Regions from separate parts of the Chromobacterium sphagni genome, predicted to be linked through region 2. Evidence: predicted binding sites of a transcription regulator. Region 2 holds the regulator's gene; the other holds the start of a gene.
The links. The regulator FNR, encoded in region 2, switches genes on or off when oxygen is low (the NO sensors DNR and NnrR bind a similar motif). The targets are predictions, from matches to a motif close to TTGATNNNNATCAA.

Region 1 (4,881 bases), 140 kb from region 2:
GGCGCCGCGCCGGCCAGTACATCGGGTTCAGCGTCACGCCTTCGTAGATCCAGCAAGACGGGTCGCGCTGGAACAGGCTGTTGGGAATCGGGGGGATCACGAATTCGGACTGGTCGAGATAGCCGCCGAACAGGCCTTTCGGGTCGAACGGCAGCTCGAACTTGGCGATGCCGCCAACCAGGTGCTCGGCCAGCTGCGACGATGGCATCTCGTTCAGCCAACCGCGCAGATCGTGCAGCATGCCGATGCCGACGTTGTCAGCCTTCACCTTGCGGTCCAGCACCCAGTTGCGGGCGGCCTTGTCGTCCAGAACCTTGGCCAGCGCCTCGTGCACCTCGATCACTTCGATGCCGCGGGCGCGCATCTGTTCAACCATATAGGCATGGTCCCTCTGCGCGCGCTCCACCCAGATCACATCGTCGAACAGCAGGTCGTGGCAGTTGTCGGGGGTCAGGCGCTTGTGGGCGAGGCCGGGACGGCACACCATCACAGTTCGCAGCTTGCCGCACTCTGAATGAACACCGAACTTGGTCATAACGATACTCCTTGAGTCTTGTTTGACTTCAGGGGCGAGCCATCCGCCCCCGCGACTGGATTTCGAAATTCTTGCTTACAGGCTGATATGGCCAACGGCCAGCTGCCAGGTGGCGATCACGCCCAACACCACCACCGCCGCGGCCAATACCGCCTCGATCAGGTTGAACGGTTTCTCGCCGCGTTCCTTCTTGGCCCACAGGTAGAACAGCAGGCCCGGCGCGTACAGGATCATCGACAGGAACAGATACTTAGGTCCGGCGGCGTAGATCAGCCATCCGCCGTATACCGTGGCCAGCGCTGCGGTCCAGAATTCCTTGGCGGCGCTTTCGCCCTGGGCGTAGCCTTCGCCGCGCCTGGCGACCAACAGCGAATAGCCGGCGCACAACAGGTAGGGAATCAGGATCATCGAGGTGGCCAGCGACAGCAGCGCCAGGTAGCCGGCCGAACTGAACAGGGTGATGACCAGGAACAGCTGGATCAGGCCGTTGGTCAGCCACAGCGAGGCGGCCGGGGTGTCGTTGCCATTGACGGTGCCGAACACCTTGGGCATCACGCCGTCCTTGCCGGCGAGGTAAGGCGCTTCGGCCGCCAGCAGCGTCCAGGCCAACAGCGCGCCGCCGACCGAGATCACCAGACCGGCGTTCATCAGATTGGCGCCGAAGGTGCCGAAGGCCTTCTGCAGCACGTAGGCGGTGGACGGGTTCTTCAATGCGGCCAGCTCGGGCTGGGTCATCACGCCCAGCGACAGCACCGATACCGCCACCAGCAAGGCGATGGTCAGCAGGAAACCGATCACTGTGGCTTTGCCCACGTCCTTCATGCTGTCGGCGCGGCCGGAGAACATCGACGCGCCCTCGATGCCGATGAACACCCACACCGTCACTAGCATGGTGCTTTTCACCTGATCGACGATGGAACCCAGCTTGGCGTTGCCCCAGAAATCCAGATTGAAGGTATCCACCTTGAAAGCGAACACGATCAGCAGGATGAACAGCGCCAGCGGCACCAGCTTGGCGATGGTGGTGATGGTGTTGATGAAGGCCGCGCCGTGCACGCCGCGCAGCACCAGAAAGTGCAGGCACCACAGCAGCACCGAGGCGCAGACGATGGCGGTGGGGGTGTTGCCGTCGCCGAAGGCCGGAATCCAGAAGGCCAGCGCCGAGAACATCACCACAAAGTAGGACACATTGCCGATCCAGGCGGAAATCCAGTAGCCCCAGGCCGAGTTGAAACCCATGTAGTCGCCGAAACCGGCCTTGGCGTAGCCGTAGACGCCGCCCGACACTTCAGGCTTGCGCGAGGCCAGCATCTGGAACACGAAGGCCAGCGCCAGCATGCCGACAAAGGTGATGGCCCAGCCTATCAGGATGGCGCCGGCGCCGGCGCCGGCAGCCATGTTTTGCGGCAGCGAGAAGATGCCGCCGCCTATCATCGAGCCGACGACCAGCGCTGTCAGCGCGCCCAGTTTAAGCCTGGGCGAGGCGCTTTCGGCGATGCCGGCTTGACTTGCAGTTTCTGTGGACATTTTCGTTCTCCGATCTGAGATGTAAACCGAGCATTCGTGTTTATTATTAAATTCTTATCATCTGAAATAATGGTATACCCGGCAAAAGCAGGGTTTCCAGACGTGTCATCTGTTCAGTTGACTTACATCAAGCGGACTTGGCAGGCTACCCGCCGACCTCTGCAGATGCGACCTGGGCTTGCGACAAGGCGTCATGCCCGTCGATGCCCTGACAAAACGTCATCGCCGGATACCGCGGCAAAATTCAGCATAGGCGGGAAGCATCGAAACAGAAGCCGGCATCGCGGATGCCATGACCTCGGACAAAAAATACAGAATTTCCAGCTGTATTCCGGTGTGGATAAGCGGGGACGCAAGCTCCTATAGGACAATGGCAAGTCAAAACGCCGAGCTGAAATTCTTTTGCCATCATTAAACAGACCCCGGGCCCGCAGGGAAAGTTCAGCCATTCACGATGCCAGACATGGCAAAAAAAAGCGGATACGGCCCACCGCCGTACCCGCCAACACACACATCAAGAGGAAATGCCAAAACTGCAGGAGTACAAAACCTTACTTGCCGGGTTTGTTGATGTTCTTGAAAATCACCCACAACGCGCCCAGCACCACCAGCATGGTCACGACGATAGTCAGCAGGCTCAAGCGGCCCACGTCGTCAGACATCAACAGGGTCAACAATTCCATGATTCCTCCTTCCGGCCCGCGGCCTCGACATCCTTAGCTGACGACATAATAGCCATTATGCCGACATGGAAATTGACCCACATCAAACCGCCGCCCGACGCGAATTGATGCAGAACAAATAAAAAGCCCCCGGCACGAGCCGGGGGCTTTCTGTATGCAAATCAGCAATTTATCTGTCTACTTTCCACTCTTCATGTCCTTGGACAGGAAAAAGGCATCGGAAAAGAACTCGTCTTCCGGCAAAGCGCGCTCGCGGGTGAAGCTGCCATGCGCCGCCTCCACCATCACCGGCGCGCCGCAGGCGTATACCTGATAGCCGGACAGGTCGGCGAAATCCTCCAGCACCGCCTGATGCACGAAGCCCGCGCGGCCGTTCCAGTTGTCTTCCGGCAGCGCCTCGGACAGTACCGGAATGAAGGTGATATGCGGGTGAGCGGCCTGCCAGCTCTCGGCCAGGTCGGCCATGTAAAGGTCGGCCTTGCTGCGCGCGCCCCAGTAGAACACCATCTGGCGCTGGATGCCGTGGTGGATCGCATGCTCGATGATGCCCTTGACCGGCGCGAAGCCGGTGCCGCTGGCGATGAGGACGATGGGCTTGTCCGAATCCTCGCGCAGGAAGAAGGAACCCAGCGGGCCCTTGAAGCGCATGATCTCGCGCTCCTTCATCTGGCTGAACACATAGTCGGAGAACGAGCCGCCCGGCTGGTGGCGGATGTGCAATTCGAGGAAGGCGTCGTCGTGCGGCGCATTGGCGATGGAGAAGCTACGCTTCTTGCCATCCTTCATCAGGATGTCGATATACTGGCCGGCGCGGAACTGCAGGCGCTCGGACACCGGCAGCTTGAGCTTCAGCACCGCTACGTCATGAATCTTTTCCATCTTTTCCACGCGGCACGGCAGCGTCTTGATCTGGATGTCGCCCATGCCGGTGAGTTCGCGCACCTCGATGCTGATGTCGCCCTGCGGCCTGGCGCAACAGAACAAGGCCAGGCCCTGCGCCTGTTCGCTGGCCGACAACGCCTTCTCCTGGAAGCCGTCCTGGCTGACCTCTCCCTCCACTACCTTGCCTTTGCAGGCGCCGCAAGCGCCGTCGCGGCAGCCATAAGGCAGGCCCACGCCCTGGCGCAGAGCGGCCTCAAGAATGGTTTCGTGCGCTTCCACACCGAATGTATGCCCGCTGGGGAGCACCTTCACCTGGCAAGTCATGTCGTATCTCAATCCCGAATTCTGGCTAAAATGCACACCATGCGTACTTTACTGATAATCGGCGCCGGCGATGTCGCCCGCCGCGCCCTGCCCGCCTTGCTGGGCCGCTGGCGAGTCCTGGCCCTATGCCGCAGCGCGGCGGCGGCCGAAGCATGGAGAGGCCTCGGCGTCCAGCCCATTCCCGGCGATCTCGACCATCGCGACAGCCTGACGCGGCTGGCCGGCATCGCCGATGCGCTGCTGCTGTGCGCGCCGCCGCCGCTGTCCGGCGCGAAAGACCCAAGGATGCGCAAGTTGTTGTACGCGCTGGCAAAAGGCGACAGCATACCACAGCAGTTTGTCTATATCAGCACCAGTGGCGTCTACGGCAATGCAAACGGCATTGCGCTGGATGAAACTGCGGCGCTGCGGCCACAAAGCGAACGGGCCTGCCGCCGCGCCGACGCGGAAAGCCAGTTGCGCCGCTTTGTCCGCCGCCATCGCGGCGCGCTGACGATACTGCGCGCGCCCGGCATCTACGCCGACGAAAGGCTGCCGCTGGCGCGCTTCGCCAACGGCTCGCCGCTGATAGTTGATGACGAGGACAGCTACAGCAACCATATCCACGCCGACGATCTGGCCCGCCTGTGCGTGGCCGCGCTGCGCCGCCGCCAGGGCATCCGCGTCTACAACGCCTGCGACGATCTGCCGCTGCCGGTCAGCAAATGGTACCGGCAACTGGGCGCGGCGCTGGGCCTTGCCTGCCCGCCGCAACTGCCGCGCAGCGAAGTCCAGGCCAGGGTTTCGCCGCAGCAATGGTCGTTCCTGGCCGAGTCGCGCCGGCTGGACAACAGCCGGATCAAGCGCGAACTGGGCACGCCGCTGCGCTGGCCCACCGTGCTGGACTATCTGGCGGAGCTGTCTCGGGATGAGCCGCGCAAGGCGGCAATA
Region 2 (4,881 bases):
CCAGTTGCAGGGTGATGGACAGATAGAGTTGCTGGAACAGGAAGATGGCCAGCAGCATGGCGGCGATGCCTATGCCGATGTAGGTGTTGCGCTGCCAAGCGGTGCGGTCTATCCGCGCTTGCAGCAGCTGATCCAGTTGCTTGAGTTCCAGCGCGATGTAGTCGGCGATGGCGGGGGCGTTTTCCGCGGTGTGGCCGGCCACTTTCAGGCCGCCGGCGCCGCTTTTGCCGGCGACGGCGTCGAACAGCGCGGCGCTCTGGCTTTTCAGGATGGCGGCAAGCTTGTCGGCCTGGGCGCTGAGGCCGGTTTTCAGGCTGGCGTTGTAGGCGATGGCCTTGCCGACGTCGCTGCCCAAGCCGTCGCCGGCCTCCGCGATCAGCGGGCGCAATTCCACCAGGCGGTCGCGCTGCGCCGGCGTCAGCGCCTGGTTGGCTTCGGCCAGCGCGGCGATGGCGTTGGCTTCGCCCAGATGGATGAGCACGCTGGTCAGCTTGGTGGTGGCGGCGTCCATCAGATAGTAGGTGTCGATGTCCGGGTCCAGCGTCAGGTTGGAGTTGTCGCTGATCACGCCGATCAGATTGTTCAGCTGGTCGTTGAGCGCGCCGTAGCCGGCGATCAGTTGCGCCGGCGTGGCCGATCCCAGCGCCTGCAGCTTGTCCCAGCTCGCCGCGGCGCCCTTCCAGGCATCGCCGCTGGCCAGGTCGGCGCCCAGTTGTTCATTGACGGTTTTCAGCGCCTGCCACCGCGCCTGCAACTGCGATGCGCCGGCGGCCAGCGCGTTCTTGGCCTGTCCGTCGCCGAGCGCCGCGTGCACCGCCAAGTCCTGCTGCTGCTGGACCGCGGCCAGAAGGCCGGCCAGCGGCTGCATGTAAACCACGCCCACTCTTTCCTTGGTGGTGGAGTCGATATTGTCCTGGTTGCTGTGATACAGGCCGTACACCAGATAGAGCAGGGCCGCGGCGAAAACCAGGCCTATCAGGGCGAAGCGCTGGGGATAGCTCAGGCGTTGCATCAGCCTGACGATGGGGGTGGACATGCAACGGCTCCTTCGAATCAACCATGACTACAACGTTCTGGTTCCAGACATGCGAACGGGGGTTTCTCGCTGTTCACTGTATAAGTGAATTTGCTTAGCGCAAAGCGGAATTCTTGCAGTTTGCGTTAAGCCGTCTTGTGCGAGTGGAGTGTATGCGGTGGAGCGGGGCAAGACGCCGCCGCCGGCAATTCGGGCGGCGGCAATGGTCAGATGGTTTGCGAATAGCGGGCGTGGGTCTTGCGCTCGCGCAGGTGGCGGTCGAAGACCATGGCGATGTTGCGGATCAGGAAGCGCCCTTTGGGCTCCACCATCAGGAAGTCGCCGTCGAAGGACAACAGGCCCTGTTGCTGGAAATCGCGGATCTGTGGCATTTCCGCCGCAAAATACTGGGCGAAATCGATGCCGTGGATCTCTTCGATCGCTTCGACAGACAACGAAAAGCGGCACATCAGCCCCTGGATGATGGTGCGGCGCAGCACGTCGTCGTTGTCCAGCGTCAGTCCGCGCACCACCGGCAGCCGCCTCTGGTCCAGCGCGGCGTAATAACCCTCCAGTGTCTTGTCGTTCTGGCTGTAACAGGAGCCGACCTTGCCGATGGACGATACGCCGAAGCCCAGCATGTCGCAGTCGGCATGGGTGGAGTAACCCTGGAAGTTGCGTTGCAGCCGGCCCTGGCGCAGCGCCACCGCCAGTTCGTCGTCCGGTTTGGCGAAGTGGTCCATGCCGATGAAGACGTAGCCGGCGTCGCTCAGCATCTGCACCGCGTTCTGCAGGATGTCCAGCTTGGCGCCAGCGCTGGGCAGATCGGCCTCATGGATGCGCCGCTGCGGCATGAACACCGTCGGCAGGTGGGCGTAGTTGTACAGCGCAAGCCGGTCCGGATCGAGGGCGATGGCCTTTTCCAGCGTGCGCAGCATGGAGCCGCGGCTTTGCAGCGGCAGGCCGTAGATCAGGTCCAGGCTGACCGATTTCATACCGGCCTCGCGCCCGGCCTCGATCACCTCCCGGGTTTCCTGCTCGCTTTGCACGCGGTTGACCGCCAGCTGCACGGCCGGGTCGAAATCCTGCACGCCGACGCTGATCCGGTTGAAGCCATATTCTGCCAAACTGAACATGGTTTCTCGTTTTACCTTGCGCGGATCGATCTCGATGGAATATTCTCCGTCGCTCAGAAACTCGAAGTGCTCGCCTAGCATGGCCATCAGCCGTTTCAGCTGCGGGTCGGACAGGAAGGTGGGCGTGCCGCCGCCAAAGTGCAGCTGTATCACTTTTTCCCGACAGCCCAGTTGTTCCGCCACCAAGCGGATCTCCTTCTCCAGGTAGTCTAGGTACTGGTCGGCCTTGCCCTTGTTTTTGGTGATGATCTTGTTACAGGCGCAGTAATAACAAACTGTGTTGCAAAATGGTATATGAGCGTACAATGATAAAGGTTTGCGGTTGGCGCCAATCCGGCGCTGCTGCAGCCTGTGCTGGTAGTCATGTGCTGAGAAGCCCGGCGTAAAGCGATCCGCAGTCGGGTATGACGTGTATCTTGGACCCGATCCATCCAGGCGTTCGATCAGTGCTCTGTCGAACTCGAAATGGGCGGGGGAAAACGGATGGGTGGTTTTCATGTCGTATTCGGATGGTAAAACTTCTGGTGGACTGGTAAATTTGCGCAAAACCTGCGAATTCCGCATTGACGAGGGTCAAGCTTCACCAGCTTGCAGCAAACACAGCATGTCTGAACAAAACCATACAGCTCTACACACACTGAAAATATCCTGCTCCAGCTGCAGCCTGCGCGAGCTGTGCCTGCCGGTCGGACTCAACCGCGAGGAGATGAGCCAGCTGGATACGGTGATCCGCCAGAGCCGCCGCCTGAAGCGCGGCGAATACTTGTTCCGCAGCGGCGAGGGCTTCAAGTCGCTGTACGCGGTGCGCACCGGTTTCTTCAAGACCTGCGTCGCCAGCCAGGACGGCCGTGAGCAGGTGACCGGCTTTTTGATGTCGGGCGAGTTGATGGGGCTGGACGGCATCTCCACCAACAACCACAGCTGCGACGCCATCGCGCTGGAGGACAGCGAGGTGTGCGAGCTGCCGTTCGGCCGCATGGAGTCGCTGAGCCGCGACATCCCCAGCCTGCAGCACCATTTCTACCGGCTGATGAGCCGCGAGATCGTGCGCGACCAGAACGTGATGCTGCTGCTGGGCAATATGAAGGCGGAAGAGCGCATCGCCGCCTTCCTGCTGAATCTGTCGCAGCGGCTGTCGACCCGCGGCTTCGCCGCCAACGATTTCATCCTGCGCATGAGCCGCGAGGAAATCGGCAGCTTCCTGGGGCTGAAGCTGGAAACGGTCAGCCGCACGCTGTCCAAGTTCCAGCAGCAGGGCTGGATCACCGTCGACCACAAGCATATCCAGCTGGTGAAGGTGGAGGATCTGAAAAACCTGATCGCCGGCTGCATTCACGCCAGCGGCCACTGAGCCGGGCGTATCACCGCAATGAAAAGGCAGGCCATCAGGCCTGCCTTTTTTCATGGCTGCGGCAGATTGCTTTGCAGCTCCGCCAGCCGCGCGGGGTCGGGCCAGCCGTCGGGGGTGACGAAGCCGCGCGCCACTTCCTGCCACAAGCCGCCGGCGGCGGGCTGCAGCTCCGCCACCAGCTGCGGCGCCTGGCTGGCCTGCAGCCGCGCACGAAGGGCCGCCTGCTGCTGGATGTCGCCTTCGTCCAGCAGCGCCGGCGCCAGCCAGGACAGGCGCGGCAGCCAGGCCCAGCGCGAGCCTGGCTGCGCTTGCGGCCAATCCTGTTCCAGCGGCGCGTACCAGCCGCGCAATTGCCCGCGGGCCAGCAGGGGTGGTAGCGGCCGGCCGGCGGCGTAAAAGAACCAGCCGGTCAGGCGCGCGCCTATCCGGCAGTCGGCGAAACCATCGGGCAATAGCGCTGCGGCGGCTGGATGGCGGCTCAGTTGCAGCTGTGTGGCGAGTTTGGTCGCCTTCAGCCGCCAGGCATCGCGCAGGCTGGGGCCGATCAGCGAAGCGGGATCGTCGTCCAGCTGCAGATAGAATTTGCTGGTGGTTTCCAGATGCCAGGGCTCGCCGTCCAGCCACAGCAGGAAGTCGAACTCGCCCAGCGTGCGGCGCGTGCTGTTGATGACGTTGAGGTTTTCAGCGGCAATCCGTATGTGTGGCGACCATCTGAACCAGAAAGAAAATAGTCTTTCTGCATATTTTCCCAGCTTGTTGCCGCGGGCGAAGGCCAGCCAGGCCAGCAAGGGCGCCGGCTGCTGGTCCAGTTGGCGCAGCAGCGCGCCGCCGTCCGGACCCAGCAGCCGTTCCGGCGGCAGATCGGCGCCGCACAGCCAGGGGGAGGGGGAGGTCAGCAAAAAGGCGAGATCGCGCACCGCCGGGTGCGCGTAGGGCAGGAAGAAATCCGGCTCAGTCTTCATCCCGTTTCAGGCTGCCGTCGGCAGCGCGCTGCACCTGCTTGAAGAAGCCGCGCAGGATGTCGATTTCGTCGCGCAGCAGCCCCGAGCGGTTGAACAGGGTGCGCATGCGGCGCATCAGCCGCTCGCTGTTGCGGCGGCGGAAATAGCCGATCTCCTCCATCGCCTGCTCCAGGTGGCCGCACAGGCCCTCCACTTCGCCCTGGGTGGCGGCTTCACCGTCGGCGCGCAGGTATTCCACGCCGACGCCGGTATGGCTGAACAGCTCGTAGGTCATCACCTGAACCGCCATCGCCAGGTTCAGCGAGAAGTAGTCCGGATTGCCAGGGATGGTGACCAGGCGGTTGCACTGCTCCACTTCCTCTATCGATAGGCCGAAGGTTTCGTTGCCGAACACCAGCGCCACCAGCTCGCCGTCGC

Region 1: BI347_RS22510 (DUF3149 domain-containing protein) is a predicted target of FNR. The motif match lies at 2,818-2,831, and genes of this name have one in related genera.

The regions. Positions count from the first base shown of each region.
Region 1 covers NZ_MKCS01000001.1:998,659-1,003,539, reverse strand. The annotation lists gene BI347_RS04765 (arginine deiminase) at 1-535, opposite strand, end outside; gene arcD (arginine-ornithine antiporter) at 611-2,062, opposite strand; gene BI347_RS22510 (DUF3149 domain-containing protein) at 2,614-2,745, opposite strand; gene BI347_RS04755 (CDP-6-deoxy-delta-3,4-glucoseen reductase) at 2,923-3,951, opposite strand; gene BI347_RS04750 (SDR family oxidoreductase) at 3,991-4,881, shown strand, end outside.
Region 2 covers NZ_MKCS01000001.1:1,136,603-1,141,483, forward strand. The annotation lists gene BI347_RS05430 (methyl-accepting chemotaxis protein) at 1-1,036, opposite strand, end outside; gene hemN (oxygen-independent coproporphyrinogen III oxidase) at 1,243-2,649, opposite strand; gene fnr (fumarate/nitrate reduction transcriptional regulator Fnr) at 2,756-3,502, shown strand; gene BI347_RS05445 (DUF1853 family protein) at 3,553-4,464, opposite strand; gene BI347_RS05450 (RNA methyltransferase) at 4,454-4,881, opposite strand, start outside.